DNA from 3 places in the Paenibacillus sp. FSL R5-0475 genome. Region 1 is predicted to be linked to each of the others. Evidence: predicted binding sites of a transcription regulator. Region 1 holds the regulator's gene; each other region holds the start of a gene.
What was found. Region 1 encodes Rex, which represses fermentation and respiration genes when NADH is low (regulators of the CRP and FNR family bind a similar motif). Its sites were predicted from a motif close to TTGTGAAATATTTCACAA; they were not measured.

Region 1 (6,075 bases):
AAGTGAATCAGGAGATGACGAAGAGCTCAATCTAAGTGGACGTGGCGGAGATTTTTGGGAGACGGTAGCAAGCGATACCGATTCTTGTCTGGGTCGCTCGTGTCCTTGGTTCCGTAAGTGTTATTATCATCGGGCTAAGCATGAAGCTGGTATTGCAGACGTGGTCATTACGAACCACTCTAAGCTTTTCGCAGATGTTAAGGCTGGGCATCAACTACTTCCGGCTTATGAACATCTTGTAATAGATGAGGCCCATCATCTGGAGGACGTGGCTGGCAAGCATTTAGGCATGCATATGAAGCATTTCACGGTGGCACATACACTATCGCGTCTTTATAAGGATAGTCGAAATGGCCAACTTCCTACACTTCGCCAAATGCTTCAGTCATCAGGCAGTGAGGAAGCTTCTGAATGGAGCGGAGTAATCGATAGAATCTATCCGGATCTTCTTACCGTAAAAGAAACCTGGGATCTGCTTAGTGATAAACTATTCAGCCTCTTGCCGGAACGCAGCGATGCAGCGGCGGGAGAAGCCGGCCAGTTAGTCATGCGGCTACTTCCTACCCGTAAACCGAAAGATTGGGATGAATTGGTTGCTCTAGAGAATACTATGAATCTGACATTAAGCGAAATTATCCGTAAAGGTGATAAAATGCTTAATGAGATGCGAGATCAAGAAGGTCAATCTTCCTCAGATAGCCTAGTTACCGATATTAGCGGCTTATTTAAGGATTTAGCTTCTATACGTGAGCAAGTACGGTTTTTTATGGGATTAAATGATGAGAATGTAGTATATTGGCTGGAGGCGAATGGAAATTATCGCAGTAAATCGCTACAGCTGTATGCCGTTCCTGTTGATGTTAGTACTCAGCTTAAGGAGCTGTTTTTCGACAAGAAGAAAAGTATCGTACTAACTTCGGCGACACTCTCTGTCGATAAATCTTTCCAGTTTATGATTGATAATCTCGGACTTAATGAAGCTGCGGAAGAGGGGCGTCTGATGACATCACTCCTGCCTTCTCCCTTTAAGTATCGGGAGCAGGCGCTGTTAGTTATTCCGCGGGATTTCCCAAGTGTGAAGGGGAGTGTAGGCGATGCCCGATTTGTCGATACACTCGTACAGTCACTAGCAGAAGCAGCTATTACAACACGTGGGCGGATGCTTGTCCTGTTTACTTCTTACAAGATGCTACGCCAGGTTTACGATCCTCTGAAAGAGGCTCTAGCCTCACAAGAGATCACGGTGTTAGGTCAAGGCGTGGAGGGGGGCAGCCGTAGCAAGCTGATCCGCCGTTTTCAGGACAGTGCAGCTTCTGTACTGTTAGGAACAAGCAGCTTTTGGGAGGGTGTAGATATTCCAGGTGAAGCATTAACATGCTTGGCCATCGTGAGACTCCCATTTCAACCGCCAAACCACCCCCTAGCGGAAGCGAAGTCTGAGTTATTACAAGCCCAGAAAAAGAATCCGTTCATGAAGTTGTCTGTTCCTCAGGCGGTTATTCGCTTCAAGCAAGGATTTGGGAGGCTGGTACGGACAGCGCAAGATCGGGGTATTGTTATTGTGTATGACACAAGGGTGATCGAATCTCACTATGGGAAGTATTTCCTCTATTCGTTGCCTGGCCCGAAAATGGAGCATATGCTTACGGATCAAATGGTTCCTCGTATAGCGGAGTGGTTGGAAGACGGAGGCGTTTCTTGAAAAGAACGTCATCGATCTTATTAATCTCTCTACAAGGAAGGGCGGTATAAGAATACCGCTCTTCCTTGAGACGAGGTGCAGATATTTCGATAGGATTTGAACAGAATATCACTTAAATTAGGAGGTAAATTATGAAATCGGATAAAATATCAGAAGCCGTTGTTCGCAGACTTCCTGTGTACTTGCGTTTCTTGAATGATCTCCAGAAACGTGAAATATTAACCGTTTCCTCACAAGAACTAGGACAAAAACTTGATTTGAATCCTGCTCAAATTCGTAAAGATTTAGCTTATTTTGGAGACTTTGGTAGAAAAGGTATCGGGTATGACGTAACTTATCTTATTGAAAAAATCCGTCATATTCTGAAGCTGGATCAACAATTGAATGTGGCTTTAGTAGGTGCCGGTAACCTTGGACATGCATTATCTAATTACAATGCTTATCTGAAAGATACTATGAAGATTACCGCTATATTTGACTCCTATGCACCTAAGGTAGGGCGGAAAATCAACTCTCTTACCGTTCAGCCGATGGAGGAGCTTGGTCAGACGGTTCGTGAGCAAGGTATTCGAATTGGGATCATTACTGTGCCTGATTCAGAAGCGCAGAATGTAGCAGATATTCTCATTGAGTCTGGCATTGAGGCGATTTTGAATTTTGCACCAGTGATTCTAAAAACACCATCGAATATCCGGGTTCATGCTGCCGATTTTACAACGGATTTGCAAAGCCTTGCTTATTATTTGAAAGATGGAAAGGAAGAAACCGGAAATGAAGAGCAGTAAAACGATTATTAAGGGCGGGCGTTTTCTTATTCCGGGAACGGATGAGCCGGTTCTGAATGGATATATGACTATTGAAGATGATTTGATCACTTACATAGGAAAAGAAGAGCCTTTAATGGAAGATGATGTGCAAGTTGTTGATGGCAGTCGTCTGCTGTTTATGCCAGGTCTGGTAAACACACATGGCCATGCGGCAATGTCATTGCTTCGTGGTTATGGAGATGATTTGGCACTTCAGGTGTGGCTTCAAGAGAAGATGTGGCCGATGGAAGCGAAATTCACTGGAGAAGATGTATACTGGGGAACCTCCTTGTCGGTACTGGAAATGCTAAAAGGTGGTACTACAACCTTCTTGGATATGTATGATCATATGGATCGAGTAGCAGAGGTAGTCGAATTATCAGGCATTCGTTCTGTACTGATGAGAGGCGTAATCGGATTATGCCCAGAGGAAGTACAAAATCACAAGCTTGCGGAAGCGATTTCTTTTGCACGAAATTGGCATGGTAAGGCTGGCGGCAGAATTACGACGATGATCTCGCCACACGCCCCATATACTTGCCCACCGGACTTCTTTGTTAAGTTTGTACAAGCGGCACATGATTTGGATTTACCGATGCATACCCATATGTCCGAGACCAAACGCGAAGTGGAGCAGAATGTGGTGGATTACGGACTTCGGCCTGTAGCGCATTTAGAGAAGCTTGGAATGTTCACTCGTCCGTCTATTGTTGCTCATGGCGTTCATTTGAATGATGAAGAGATCGAGATACTGGCTCGTCATGATGTAGGCGTGTCTCATAACCCAGGAAGTAATCTGAAACTGGCTAGTGGAGTGGCTCGGGTTACGGATCTTCTAAAGGCTGGTGTGAAGGTGTCACTGGGTACAGATGGTGCGGCAAGCAATAATAACCTGGATATGTTTGAAGAGATGCGTCTTGCAGCCCTCATCCATAAAGGTGTAAGTGGTGATCCGACGGCTGTTCCAGCTCCGGAAGCGCTGCGTATAGCTACAGAGTATGGCGCAAAGTCTATCTTTTTAAATGATGTGGGTAGACTCGCTGTTGGCATGAAAGCGGACTTTATCGCGATTGATATAGACCAGCCGCATTTGCTACCACATACAGATCTGTTGTCTCATGCTGTATACTCTGCCAGTGCCAAGGATGTTGAGCATGTATGGGTGAATGGTAAACAGGTTGTAAAACACGGAGAATGTGTAACGCTAGATGAGGAAGCAATCCGTCGTAAGGCGCAAGAATCATTTGATGGACTGCTTAAACGGTAGTCTAAGATCATAACGAATAACTGAAAGGCTGTGACTTTCTGCGATTGCAAAGTTACAGCCTTTTGTGTTTCTGATCATTAGATCATTGAATTGGATATGAAACTTTGGATAAACACACAGGTGTGTTATATAATCAAAAAAGATATATTACTAGAAAGGGAGCTGTACCTTGAAGAAAAGGAAAAAATGGATCCTCCTGGGGTCAGTTCTGATTCTGCTCCTTCTGTTTGGACTTATCCAGTTCTATGCTTATATTATGAAAGATCAATGGAACGAGCGAGATATCGCTAAGGATGTCGCTAAAACCAGTGCTGGTCTGACAGAGGTAACCAAAGCGCAGAAATCCGTGTGGGATGAAAATGCGGTGTACTGGGTCTTAACAGGGAAGAATGAAGCCGGGACCGAGTTGATGGTTTGGGTACGTTTTACTGTAGACGGGAAGTTTGCTGAAGGAACCGACGCAGTATATGCTGAAGAACTAAGTAAAGGGACCTCTGAAGCGAAAATGCGTAGCCTTATAAAAGCCGATCTTCCGGACATCAGCATTGAGCGGTTGTTGCCAGGAGTATATAACGGGGAGTATGCTTGGCAGCTTTTTTATAAACAAAGCGGTCGATATTATTATCAATTTTATCGGTTCTCGGATGGGGCTCGAATGGGTGAAGGTTACAGTTTACCTAGCCGCTAAATTAAACAAAGGCATTATAAGAGAAACAAGCGGACCATTTATGGTTCGCTTGTTTTTTAAAATGACATATTATTTGATATACTATTAGTACACGAATTGTGATATACTATAAGAGTGGATTTATATATTGGGATTTAAAGATTCATACGAAAAAAGGTCTGTTATTTTAAGAGTAACAGCCCTTTTTTTGTCGAATTAAATCAATAAATTAAATAAAATGGAAAGAATTAAAAAATAAAATTTTAAATATCTTCACATTTTTTTTCAATATAGTATATACACCTGTGATATACTACTGTTTGTAATTAGAACAGTGTTAGTAGAACGTCAGGCTCTGGTGAGCTCTTAGCAGCTATGACTTTGGATCATTCTGTTTACATTTTTTCATCTTTGAGAGGAGGACGTTTCTTGAAATTACGTCTTGTACCTGTACTGATAACGTCTCTACTGTCGGCTATGCTATTATTCGGAGGATTCTTTTTATATCGTCAGTTTGCTTTACAGGAACCGCTCCAAAAGATTGTAACCGGATTTGAGGGAGTAAATACTTCACATATTAGTATTAACCGCGATGAGGTCACTTTGAAACTTGATTTGCAGCCGGGCACGAATTTACGTGATCTAGTATCGTATGTATCCAAAGAAGGAAAATCAGTGATTGAAGGACGTAAACTTAAACTCGATGTGGAGCAAAATTCAAGTGAACTATTGGATGATTACTGGGATAAAGCGATGTTCTCTGTAGCTGAAGCCATGGAGAGCCGTAAATATACGATTATACCTACAGAACTTGATAGATTGAAACAGCAAAATACGGAATTTAAAGATGTGATAGCATCTACTGATATCGACGACAACAATGTGTACGTAAGCTTGAGTAATGGAAAAGAAAGCAAATTTATTATTTTGCCGCGAAAACCTGCGACCTTGGGGGTATGGAATAATGCCTAAGTACCTTAAAGAAATTTTACTCGGATTTATTCCTGTGCTGTTTATTTTCATGGCTTTTTTAGGTATTAATATATTCCCGATTGTTATAGCAGCTGGAATGCTTACTGCATTACTTATAATTGCTCATTTGCGTGGCGGGCTTACGGTGAACGCTGGTGCGGGGAAGAAACGCCAGAAGGAAGGGCCTTCAAAGCTCACTTTTGAAGAAATTGGTGGGCAAGACAATGCGAAGCAAGAGCTTCGTGAGGCACTCGATTTTTTGATCCGGCACGAGGAGATTAGTAAATTTGGGATTCGTCCTTTGAAAGGGATTCTGCTCACTGGCCCTCCAGGAACAGGTAAGACCCTTATGGCCAGAGCAGCAGCGCATTATACAAACTCCGTATTCGTAGCTGCATCAGGTAGTGAATTTGTAGAAATGTATGTTGGTGTCGGGGCTGGTCGGATCCGCGATTTGTTCAAGGATGCTCGTAACCGTGCTGTTAAGGAGAACAAACAAAGTGCCATTATTTTTATTGATGAAATTGACGTAATTGGCGGTAAGCGCGAAGGCGGTCAGCAACGTGAATATGATCAGACCTTAAATCAGCTATTGACCGAGATGGATGGTATTTATAATAACGAAACTCCGCGTATTTTGCTGGTAGCTGCAACAAACCGG
Region 2 (6,075 bases), 2.6 Mb from region 1:
ATTAGCGCTAATCGGTCTAGCGATTGTAGTAATTAGTACGTATTTCTTTAGTGATCTGACTGAAACGACTAAATATTCGACACTCATGATTCTATATTCTGTGAGAATGTTCGGGATCTCTATGGTGATGATGCCAGTTATGACCAATGGTTTGAATTCTATCCCAGCCAAATATACGCCGCATGGTACAGCTATGAACAGTACGATTCAGCAAGTATCAGGGGCAATAGGTGGGGCACTGCTCGTAACCATTATGTCTAACAGTACCACTTCACATGTGAAAGATATGGTCGCTGATGCTGTAAGTAAATTAACGGCTAAACCTTCGGCAGACCAATTGCTTGGTATACAAAATCAAGTCATTGCGAAAGCTACTATTGAAGGAATTAACGATGCATTCTTGGTATCTGTAGGCGTAGCGATTATTGCATTTATTCTAGCCTTCTTTATTAAAAGAGGTGTACAGCCTAAGGAAACGGCAGAAGAGAAAGTGACTGCAAAGAAAGTAGCTGCTAAGCAAGTTACAACGCATTAGTCTATATTCAAAAAGGCGCTCACCTTATAGGTGAAGCGCCTTTTTTTGCAAATATAAGAAAGTAAAGATTACTTATAATGATGTGTTAATCTTGGACCATCCTGAATGACTGTGATGGAATTGTCGTTTGCGACATATAACCTGTTCGTTAGTGGATTAAGTGCGATGTTTACGCCTGTTACGGAGGGGAATACCGCGATTCTTTTAAACGTACTGGCGTTATACACGGACATTCTGTTCTTATTGAAATTACTGACAAATAAATGATTTGTAATCGGGTTGATGAATGTGCTGGAGGAGGAAGATAACACTCTAGTTGCAATCACTTTATTGGTATTTCCATTAAGCACAAAAAGCTTCCCTTGTTTAACCTGTTGAGCACTGGACACGTAAACACGGTTTGTAAGCGGATTAAGGATGACCTCGCTTTGTAACCGTCCAAGCTGTACATTCTTGAGGAGCTTGTTGGTGCGGCCATTGATCACGGAAAGAAAGCGGCTTAAGTTGTTCGCTACATAAATACGGTTCGTAATCGGATTTAGCGCAGGTGTGATTACTGGGTTGTTGCCAACCTTGATGGTTGCTATTACAGTTTGTGTACTACCGTTAATGACAGATACGGAATTGTTTATCGTATTCGTTACATAAATGCGATTGGTACGTTTATTAATGACGATAGCGGAAGGGCGGCCGCCGATCTGGATAGTAGTCCGAATGCAGTTCGATCTGCCATCGATGACGGTTACGATGCCAGAGGCACTCGACACATAAATCAGGTTCGTTCGAACATTAACGTTAACACTATCAGGGTTCCTGCCTACTTGGAGGGTCTTGATTACACGGTTTGTCCGTCCGCTAATTACAGATACCGTTCCATCGCGGAAGTTGGTGACGTACACACGGTTTGTTCTTGGGTTGATGGCAAGCTTGAGCGGAAATCTACCTACTTGTATGGTTGCAATGATCCGATTGGTCAGGGTGCTTAATACACCAACAGTTCCGGCTGTAGTGTTAGGATTTACGAAGTATACCCGATTGGTGATGGGATTTACCTCAATATCTCCGACAGGTACGGATGTAGGAACTGTGGTTATGATGGTGGGTAACGCCATGATATAACCCCCTCTTCAAATGACTAGATGATTCATTATATTTGGGCAAGGGCAAAAGGGTACTATATATCGTTGCAAGATGTATCTCTAGAGTATAGAATGATATTCCCAAATCCACATTTCAGATTAAATGTAAGCGCTATATTTACAAGGGGATTGAGATCGATTGGAGGCTGATGGATACGATGATGAAATCAGTATTGTCGGATATTTTACTAACACCTGATAAGTTGCTACTTCATCGCGAATTACTAGAGGAGATTGGAAAGTTCATTACGCAAGAGATCCTAAATCATCCGTTATTGCAAGAAGATCGTCAGAGGGTAAGCATTATCCTAGATGGATCGACCGCACTCGGGGTGGTAGATGGGCAGTCGGATGTAGATATAATCATTATTTGTGAGGATGAGTCTTACAACAGTATTAATCATCGGTTCGAGGAAGCAGGGCTGATTCCGGAGCACAGTAGTTTTTTTATGGATTTAAGGCTTCCGAGTGGGAAGACAGGGCATTATACACTCCATAAAATATCTGATATCAAAGAAGCTTTAATGAGCGGGGATATGGAATGGCTGTGGAATGCATCAGTGTCCTATATTTACTACGATCTGCTGGATCTGAAGCCACTTTTTCATTCCTATGTTCCACTCCAACCTGAAGTACTAATGAAATTTCGTAAGAATTCATACATACAGCTAAGAAGCTATGCCAGAAGTCTAGATAATCCTGTAGTTCGTGGCGACGCCTTTCCCATCTTGTTCTTAGCGGTTTCCCTTTATAAAGAGGCTTTACGCTGTGCAATCACTATTGAAGGTTATCCGTATCCCTATGACAAATGGCTTGTTCCCGTAGCGCAGCAAACGGTCGTAGGTCGAAAGATTTTGGAGTGTGCAGGCGATTTTTGGAGTTATCTTAGAGAGGATGAATCCTTTGCTCCCATGTACCAGGAGGACAATAATTTTGTCAAAATGGAAAAACAATTTCGAAAGATACTTTTGGAGGAATTCCGCCTGCGGGGGATCGATGAACCTTGGTTAATAGAGTGGTGGAAGTTTTTGGAGGAATAAACGGAGTAATGACGCTGACTATCCTTCTTGATTACGGTAAGGTATACTGGAATGGACTTTTCAGTAAGAGGTGATTAAATGGCTGGGACAGTCTCTATATTAGGCGTTCCTTTTTCAAAACTAACACTAAACGAGACAACACTTCATCTAACAAAACATATTCAATCCGGAGAACCGAAGCTATTTCATTTGATTACGGCGAACCCGGAAATTACGATAACAAGCCAATCGGATGAGCTGCTTCGAACCATACTCCATGAGGCAGATTTGATTACTCCTGATGGGATTGGCATTGTGCTGGCATCGAGAAGAAAAGGTGACCCTATAGCTGAACGAGTTACGGGGTATGAACTACTTCTTGAGCTGCTCGCACAAGGGAATAAGCTGGGCTGGAGCTTTTATTTCTTAGGCACGGATGAGCATACCAGCTGTAAAGCGGTCGAAAAGATTACAGAGCTATATCCGAATGTGAAAATTGCCGGAAGACATAATGGTTTTCTTGCTAAAGAAGAGGAACCGGCCATTGTGGCAGAGATTCAGCACGCACAGCCAGATTTCCTGATTGTCGCGATGGGGGCTCCATACTCTGACAAGTGGGTTTATAAGCATAAACAGGCGCTTTCTCAGGTTAAGGTTGTGTTTGGCGTGGGGGGAAGCTTGGATGTTATAGCGGGAAAAGTGACTCCAGCCCCTGCGATATGGAAGAAACTCAATTTGGAGTGGCTGCATCGACTCTTATTCGCACCTGTGGCCAAAGGACAAAAGTCGCGCTGGCGCAGGCAAGCAGTTCTTCCTAAATTCGTGTATCGAGCTATGATTAGGAAATAAGGCAGATGGCCGCTCTGGAAAGGGTGGCTTTTTTTGAGTAGTAAGCTGAGGAAATATTGAAATTAAGAATTTTTATGAAAATTTAAATGAAAATATTCATGGAAATGTAACAGTAACCATAACTAATTACATAAAAAACTTCCCAAAACAGCATCTTTGCGTTATCATTAATGTGAAAACATTCACAAAGGGGCGTTATAAAGATGAAGAAGACAACAAGTACTGCTCTCATTCTCATTCTCTCTGTCATGCTCGTAATCGCAGGCTGCGGTAACAGTAATAGCAACAGCGCAGGTAATAGTAATGGCAACGAGAACAAAAGTAAGGTAAATGAGACGGCCAAAAATGATAAAGCTGAAGCCGTATCAGGTGCATCAGAAGCTAGTTACACACCACTGGATCAATTAAAAGATAATTATGATATCGTTATTGTTGGTGCTGGTGGTGCAGGAATGTCTGCTGCACTGGAAGCTAAGGCCAAAGGCTTGAACCCTGTTATTTTAGAAAAAATGCCGGTTGCAGGTGGGAATACAAGTAAATCCTCCTCAGGAATGAACGCTTCCCAAACGAAATTTCAAAAAGAGCAAAGCATTGAAGATAGCAATGATAAGTTTTATGAAGAGACACTAAAGGGCGGCCATGACACGAACGATAAAGAGATGCTTCGTTTCTTCGTTGACAATTCCGCAAGTGCAATCGATTGGTTGGATTCGATCGGAATCAAGCTGAACAATATTACGATCACAGGCGGCATGAGCGAAAAACGCACCCACCGTCCAGAAGACGGCTCTGCGGTAGGCCAATACCTTGTCAAAGGATTGGTTAGAAACGTACAAGAAAAAGAAATTCCACTGTTTGTGAACGCGGATGTTAAAGAAATTACTCAAAAAGACGGTAAGGCTAACGGTGTCAAAGTACTCTTTAACCAAGCTGATGAAAAAACCATTACAGCGAAGGCAGTTGTTGTAACAACAGGTGGTTTTGGATCCAACATGGATATGATATCAAAAGTTAGACCTGATCTGGAAGGATACGTAACGACTAACCAAATCGGCAGTACCGGCGACGGCATCAAGATGATTGAGGCACTTGGCGGAACCACCGTTGATATGGATCAAATCCAGGTTCACCCAACAGTTCAACAAGAAAAATCTTATCTGATCGGGGAAGCTGTACGCGGCGAAGGTTCTATCCTCGTGAATAGCGAAGGCACACGGTTCGTAAACGAATTGACTACACGTGATAAAGTTACCGAAGCGATCAATGCACTTCCTGAAAAAGCGGCAACGCTTGTCTTTGATTCCGGCGTCAAATCACGCGTGAAAGCAATTGAACAATATGACAAAATGGGCTTCGTGATCCAAGCGGATACCATCGAAGCATTGGCGAAAGAAATCGGTGTTCCAGCCGATAAGCTAAAAGCGACACTTGATACTTGGAACAGCGCGGTAAAGAACAAGAACGATGCTGAATTCGGCAGAACAACAGGGATGGACAATGATTTATCCGCGGGTCCTTACTACGCTATTAAGATCGCCCCAGGGATTCATTACACCATGGGCGGTGTGAAGATCAATACGAACACAGAAGTATTAAATAAAGACGGCGCTGCTATTCCTGGCCTGTATGCGGCTGGTGAAGTTACAGGTGGATTGCACGGTCAAAACCGGATCGGTGGTAACTCTGTAGCTGAAATCATTATTTTCGGCCGTCAAGCAGGGATTAAATCTGCTGAGTTTGTACAAGCACAATAAGATTTAACTGCTATTCTGGTTAAAACAAAAGAACCGCTTGGGCTAATTGAAGCCCGGGCGGTTCTTTGTTTAATCTCTCGTTTAAAGTGAGTGGAGTGACCTCTATTCAAAAAGCTACTTCTCGCTTTTAGCTTGTTCTTCTCGCATCCACTGTGACAGCTGGCGTTTGAGTTTAAGGAATTCCGGGGAATCCGTAATCTCATCGCGGCGTGGCCGTGGAAATGGCACATCAACAGTATGTAGGATGGAGCCGGGGCGACCCGAGAATACATAAATACGATTCGAGAGCAGCAACGCTTCTTCGATGTTATGGGTAATGAATAGCACGGAGCGGCGATTCTCCTCCCACAGCTCCAGCAGCCAGCGCTGCATTTCACTGCGAGTTAGTGCATCCAATGCGCTGAAAGGTTCATCGAGCAGCATCAACTCCTGCGGAGCCAGCAATGCTCTGAGAAAAGCAGCACGCTGTTGCATCCCACCAGACAGCATATGCGGATAAGCCTGTTCGAATCCATTCAAGCCAACCTTGGCGAGCCACTGGCGCGCTTCTTCACGAGCTCCATCCTGCAGAGCGCCTTTAATTTCCCCGGCTAGAAGTACATTATCTTCAATCGTTCGCCAAGGAAAAAGCGCAGGCTGCTGCGGCATATAACTGATTTCACCACGTTGACCCGTAACGGCTCTACCGTTCATGCGGATCGTTCCTGCATCGGGCTTCACTAGTCCGCCGATCATATGGAATAAGGTGCTTTTTCCGCAGCCGGAAGGACCGACGATCG
Region 3 (6,075 bases), 170 kb from region 1:
CGGGCGATAACGGTCATAAGATATGTTCTAAAATTACTTATAATTTCGAATCACCTTTAACTTGGTCAAGGTTAATAAAGCAAATAGTAGTAGCAGGACTCCGATGGAACCCATGACAGGGGCTGGACTGAAGTGATCGGACAGGAATGAAACGGCTGTAAGACCAAGTGAGGGTGCTACACTCATAATGGACCCAAGTACACCGAAGACTCTACCTTGTATATCCTCCGAAACTTCCAGCCTGAGGATGGTATTTATCAGCAATGTACAGAATGAGAACATAAAGCCAATAAGAAGAATGATGGGAATAGCTAAGGCAGCAGTAGTGACGAACGATAACAGGAGGTACAGGGGACCCAGACATAGCAGTCCAGTCATGATAAAGAAGCCGCGATTCTTTAATTTGGAGCTGAGAAACAAGATCATGCTGGAACCAATCATATAACCTAGTGGAATACAGGCTTCCATGAGTCCAAACTGAAAGGGACTAGAATTCCATACTTTGACGGCCATAACTTGCGTTAGCATCAGTGAAGGCATAAAGAACAAAGTGAGCGTGGGGAGCATGATGATTATTGCTCGGGCGAAGGGGTATCTCCAAATATAACGAACGCCATCCGCAAGATCCTGTGTGAATTTTCTTTCTTCTTTAGGTCCGGTATTCACTCGGTTTGGGAGTGGAAGGGAGCGGACAACAAGAACTAGTAGAAAGGAAACGAAAAATGTAGCTCCATCAAATAAAATGGCATCTGCCGCTCCAAAACTTGCTACAAAAATACCTCCAGCCGAATACCCAATCGTCCTACAGATGTTCTCCGACAAGTTCAGAATCCCGACCGCTTTTTGTACATGTTCTTTACCAACAACAGTAGTAATAGAAGCTTGATACGCAGGAGATTGGAATAATGCTGAGACTGTCGTAAGTCCCGTTAATATAGCCACGATAATGAATGATGTAGAAGACATGGAAATGGCCAGAGCAAGCGTAACTGCTAGACCGCAGCTTATCAAATCAGTGATTAACATAATGGTTCTGCGATTGATCCTGTCTGCGAGTGTGCCTCCTATCGATCCGAGTAAAGAACTGAGCAATAGATTGATTATGGTAATAATGGCAATCATTTTAGCGCTTCCGGTCGTCTGAAGTACCCATAAACTTAAAGCAATGCTGTGAAAGGTATTTCCAAACAAAGAAATGGAATAGGAGCTGAGTAGCAGCATAAATCTCCGGTTTCCCCAAAGGGTTGGATAGAATTGAGCGGTGGTGGATGCATGTTTTGCTAATACAGGATCTGTCATGGGAAACTCTCCTCTCGACTTAAACGCTTAAGTGAATATCGAAAAAAAATTAATCAACAAAATAACGATTATTCTCTTGTTTGGAGTAGTCAGGACGATGTAACAACTCCTGCATTAGTTCAAAAGCAGTGGCTGATTTATCCCCAGTGAATATGAATTTCTGAACGTCTTCTCCAAGCATTTCTGGGCAATTACAGGTACATAGAACAGAAAGACGTGCGAATACCCCGGATTTTTCAACACAACTTCCGATAAAATCATTAATAACTATGGCCTCTTTGTAAATCCCCTCCGATAAGATTGTATTCAATTCCTCCATATTTTGAACTTTGAATATTGCTTTCTCAGGTAAAGGAAGATTGTCTTGGATAAAGCTAGTGAGTAGGGAGTTATTGAAGCTCTCCATAATTAAACAAACCTGTGAAAGATCCTCCGGCATTACCTTTTGTAGAGCTGAACGATAATTGTAAAGAACTTGCTTAAACAGCTTATCTTCAATCATGCTGTCGATCAAAATCAAAGGGATGCCTTCTACAAAATGTTTGGAAATCGAATAGAAGGATTCATCGTGTACATCGATCAGAAAGACGGCTTCGAGCTTTCTTTCGACGATGATATTCAGAGAAGGATGGTCAGTACCAAGAGAATATAACAGCGTATGATATCCGGCATCCGTTAAACGCTGTTCCAAAGCACGGATAAAGGTGAACTGGTCATAGAGTTTCCAAGGTGGCATATAAGCAGAATGATTGACAAGTATCCCTACTAATCCCGTTTTTTTATTGGCAAGTGAACGGGCTGCTAGATTAGGAATGTAATGAAGTTCTTCGGCAAGTGACAGAATTTGATTGCGGGTCTTCTCAGGAATGGTTTGGTTATCGACGCGGTTCAGAACATAGCTTACAGTCGCAACGGAGACATTAGCTTGTAGCGCGATGTCTTTCATTGTAGTCTTTTTCACCAGTAAACTTCTCCCTTGCTGAGATATTTATTTCCAAATATTATCATTAACACTTGAAAAGAGTCAACGATTGACTTTATACCAAGAAGCAAATGATGCTTGTGTTCATTTTTATAATTTGGGTAAATAGATGTAAGAACCTAAATCAGTCAGCGAGAAGAGGCGTGACTCATGGGAACAAATCTTAATCGGGAAGAGAGAACGCTGTGAAACCGCTTTAGATACTGACACAAATTTGTGAAATTATTCACTTAATTATTAAGAATTTTAATATATAATTAATTCATAATCAAAATTAGGGGGAATCGAAAATGAGACTATTTAAAATGATTTTAGTGGCTGGGGTTTCGGTAGCAGTATTGGCAGGTTGTGGAGCAAATGAGGATAAAGCAAACAATTCGGCGGCAACTTCAGCTCCGGCTGCTGAGCAGACAGATGCTGTCACTACAGCTTCGATTGTGAATCAAGCAGATGCATTTACTAAGGCTGTTAGCAAAGATGGAAACTGGATTGTTGCGATTCTAAATGATGTAACGATTCCTGATGAGGTTGTTGTAGCTGGAGAATTCCGTAATAAAGGAGCCGCAGATGGCGACATCTACCGTAAGATTGCCCTTTATTCGCAAGATGCTGATCACAAGATCACTGCTACTTATACACTAACCGTACCAAAGTTTACAGTACAAAGTGAGAATTTGAAAGTTGAAGGCGGAACGATTAAAGGCGATGTTTATGTAGAAGCGAAAGGCTTTACTCTGCCTGAAACCGCCACTATTGATGGTAACCTCTATTTCGCAAGCGAAGATCTGAAAACATCAGCTGTTATTGATGGAAAAGTGACTGGAACAACAGAAGTTAAATAATTTCGTAATCAACTTATATAGTAGAAGCCAATCCATAGACTATGGGTTGGCTTTTTTCTTTTTGTGATTATGTGATCTTCGGTTGATTTTCTTAATATTGAACTTATAATATTACTACCACTACTAGGAGGAACACATATGTCTAAGGAGTATTCACGCACATATATCGAAAGTGTAAAGCTTGAAATGTTAAATAGATTGGGACTTAAGCAAGTGTTCTTTAAGGAGCAAATAGGTGACGGCCTGATTTTTGAAGCAGTTGGTTTTGATAAAGGGAGCAAGCATCGTTTTTGTGTTAGACCGAAGACGAAAACAATTGACGAATTTATTTCAGGAAAATGGATGAAGGTTCGCAGCTTTACAATCAAAAGTGTGGAAATTTAAAATTGAAGTCTAAAAAGGGAACCCCATTTAAATCGGAGTTTCCTTTTTTATTTTTGAGAAGGATTCATTGATAATGTGAAGTATCGCCGTACAGATCGATAGTTGTATTGTTGTCAGTTAGGGTTACTTTACACAATGCTGTAGAGAGAATATCCGGTAGTTCCCCTAATTCCTGCAATGATTTATTGAGAAAATGAGCCATAATGACTTTCAGGGTCATCCGATGCGTGACAATAAGTACCTCATGTCCTTCATTATCGTTAATGATACGCTCCATAGTTGGCGTTACTCTTTGTTCAAGCTGACTATAGGTCTCACCTGGGGCTAGAGGAATAAAAAGATCAGGTCTGGTGAAAAAATGGGTGTACTGTAATGGATATTCTTGTTCAATCTGATCTGTGTTCATTCCTTCCCAAATGCCCATGTTAATTTCCATTAATGAAGCTTGCTGTTGAATCGGTAAACTCCGATTTCCTCGTAAAATCTGCGCAGTATGCAATGCTCTTGGACTAGTACTAGAATAAATGGCTCCTAAATTCTCACCTTCCAAACGTTCTCTCAACCATTCCGCTTGCTGTTCACCCAAGGCTGTTAACGCTGAATTTTGATGTCCTTGCATTCTTTTCTGCAAATTCCATTCGGTCTGCCCGTGACGGGTTAGAAATAATACTGTCTCTTTCATTAACGAAACCTCCCTTTTGAATAGTTGTAAGTATAAGATAAATAATTATAAATAAACAATATATAATAGTTAATATTCATAATGTATAGTTATAATAAGAAAGCCGAAGGTCCGTTAAATATGATTATATTTTATATAGTTAGGAAGAAATCAGGATGAACTATCATGTATTAAAATTGTTTTATTATGTTGCGATAACAGGGAGTGTGACCAAAGCCTCCGAACGTTTGCACATTAGTCAACCCGCTATATCAGCGCAGATCCGCAAATTTGAACGGGAGAATAATATCGTATTATTAGAGGTCATAGGAAAGAGAATGGTGCTAACACCGATTGGGAGAAAACTGATCGAACCACTTGAAAAGTTATTTGCTATGGGTGAACAGGTACAGCAGATTATTGAGGATTATCATAAATTTCCTGCGGGTCATATTCGGATTGCAGGTAATTACCTGGCCACAAGCATACTCATCCCCCGGTGGGCATCATTATACAAACAATCTTTTCCGAAGGTTAAAATTCAGATCTCTACTGCTAATTCTCATGAAGTCATGGAACAATTAAATAACTTTGAAGCAGACGTGGCGATTTATAGTGATATGGCGTTTCCTTCTCATCATACAGGGGTGTTCGAACATCGGGAGTTGTACAAGGACGAGTATGTGTTCGTAGTTTCTTCAAATCATTCTTTAGCCAAGCAGGAGGTTAGCTTTGAGGAAGTGATGGCTGAGGCATTTATTATGAGGGAGGAAGGTAGTGCAGCCAGAGAGAAAATTGTACAATTATGTGAAGAAAGAAAGGTACAACAACCGAAGATCGAACTGCAATTTAATGGAGTAAATGAGGTTATTCAAGCCGTGATTGCCGGTTATGGGATTAGCTTTGTATCTGCGTTGTTAGCAAAGCCTTATCTTGATCAGGGTATGTTAGCCAAGGTCGAAGTGGAAAATGTAGTCTCTAAGCATTCGATATGGATGAGCCACAGAAAGAAAGAGCTTCAAGAAAGCTATATCCAGTCATTTATTAAGCTCGTCATGAAACAATTAAAAGAAGCGGATAATTTATACTCGGTTCCAACGCATACACCTTAATTAAAATAACTTATGAATTACGATGTATGCATTGAACTGAGATCAAAGGTTGGAATGTAATTGAAGCAACTCAGGTGCACTAATGTCTTCTGCTTCAGAAGATTTAAATTGAATGTTATATAATTGTGAGTATAGCCCATTCATTTCTAATAAGGAATCATGTGTACCTTCCTCAACAATCGAACCCTGATTTAACACGATAATTCTAGATGCTTCACGTATGGTGGATAGTCTGTGTGCAATAACCAATGTGGTTCGATTCTTCATTAACAAATCAAGCGATTGCTGAATCATTCGCTCAGATTCGTTATCGAGTGCGGAAGTTGCTTCATCTAGAAGAAGGAGTGGAGCATCACGAAGAAAAGCTCTGGCAATGGCTATGCGTTGTCTTTGTCCACCAGATAAAGTCGATCCATGTTCACCTAGAATAGTGTCATAACCATGGGGCATCTTCGTAATAAACTCTTCTGCACCTGCGAGCCGAGCGGCTTCTCGAATATCCTCTTCGCTAGCTGTATTAGTACTGAAGGCGATATTATCTCGTATAGTTCCTGAGAACAAATAAGGGGTTTGGGGAACATAAGTAATCATTGCTCGTGCTTCTTCAAGCTGATCATGTACAGACTTTCCATAAACCGTGATGCTTCCTGAAGTAGGCTCATAAAGTCCATTACATAATCGAACGAGCGTCGTCTTCCCTGACCCGCTTGGCCCGACTACCGCGATAGTTTCTCCATGTTGTATATGAATATTAAGCCCTGTAAATAGGGAGGCTTCATTATCCGGTTTACCCGA

Region 2: MKX41_RS26730 (flavocytochrome c) is a predicted target of Rex. The motif match lies at 3,713-3,730, and genes of this name have one in related genera.
Region 3: MKX41_RS14285 (polymer-forming cytoskeletal protein) is a predicted target of Rex. The motif match lies at 2,496-2,513, and genes of this name have one in related genera.

What each region holds. Positions count from the first base shown of each region.
Region 1 is NZ_JBBORK010000001.1:3,355,487-3,361,561, reverse strand. It holds gene dinG (ATP-dependent DNA helicase DinG) at 1-1,702, shown strand, start outside; gene MKX41_RS15050 (redox-sensing transcriptional repressor Rex) at 1,834-2,487, shown strand; gene MKX41_RS15045 (amidohydrolase) at 2,474-3,775, shown strand; gene MKX41_RS15040 (cell wall elongation regulator TseB-like domain-containing protein) at 3,945-4,463, shown strand; gene MKX41_RS15035 (hypothetical protein) at 4,872-5,414, shown strand; gene MKX41_RS15030 (AAA family ATPase) at 5,407-6,075, shown strand, end outside.
Region 2 is NZ_JBBORK010000001.1:5,963,447-5,969,521, forward strand. It holds gene MKX41_RS26710 (DHA2 family efflux MFS transporter permease subunit) at 1-535, shown strand, start outside; gene MKX41_RS26715 (YncE family protein) at 604-1,647, opposite strand; gene MKX41_RS26720 (nucleotidyltransferase domain-containing protein) at 1,833-2,714, shown strand; gene MKX41_RS26725 (WecB/TagA/CpsF family glycosyltransferase) at 2,793-3,542, shown strand; gene MKX41_RS26730 (flavocytochrome c) at 3,746-5,296, shown strand; gene MKX41_RS26735 (ABC transporter ATP-binding protein) at 5,411-6,075, opposite strand, start outside.
Region 3 is NZ_JBBORK010000001.1:3,183,351-3,189,425, reverse strand. It holds gene MKX41_RS14300 (hypothetical protein) at 1-10, shown strand, start outside; gene MKX41_RS14295 (MFS transporter) at 34-1,299, opposite strand; gene MKX41_RS14290 (LacI family DNA-binding transcriptional regulator) at 1,349-2,260, opposite strand; gene MKX41_RS14285 (polymer-forming cytoskeletal protein) at 2,572-3,123, shown strand; gene MKX41_RS14280 (hypothetical protein) at 3,262-3,507, shown strand; gene MKX41_RS14275 (histidine phosphatase family protein) at 3,572-4,189, opposite strand; gene MKX41_RS14270 (LysR family transcriptional regulator) at 4,345-5,280, shown strand; gene MKX41_RS14265 (ABC transporter ATP-binding protein) at 5,323-6,075, opposite strand, start outside.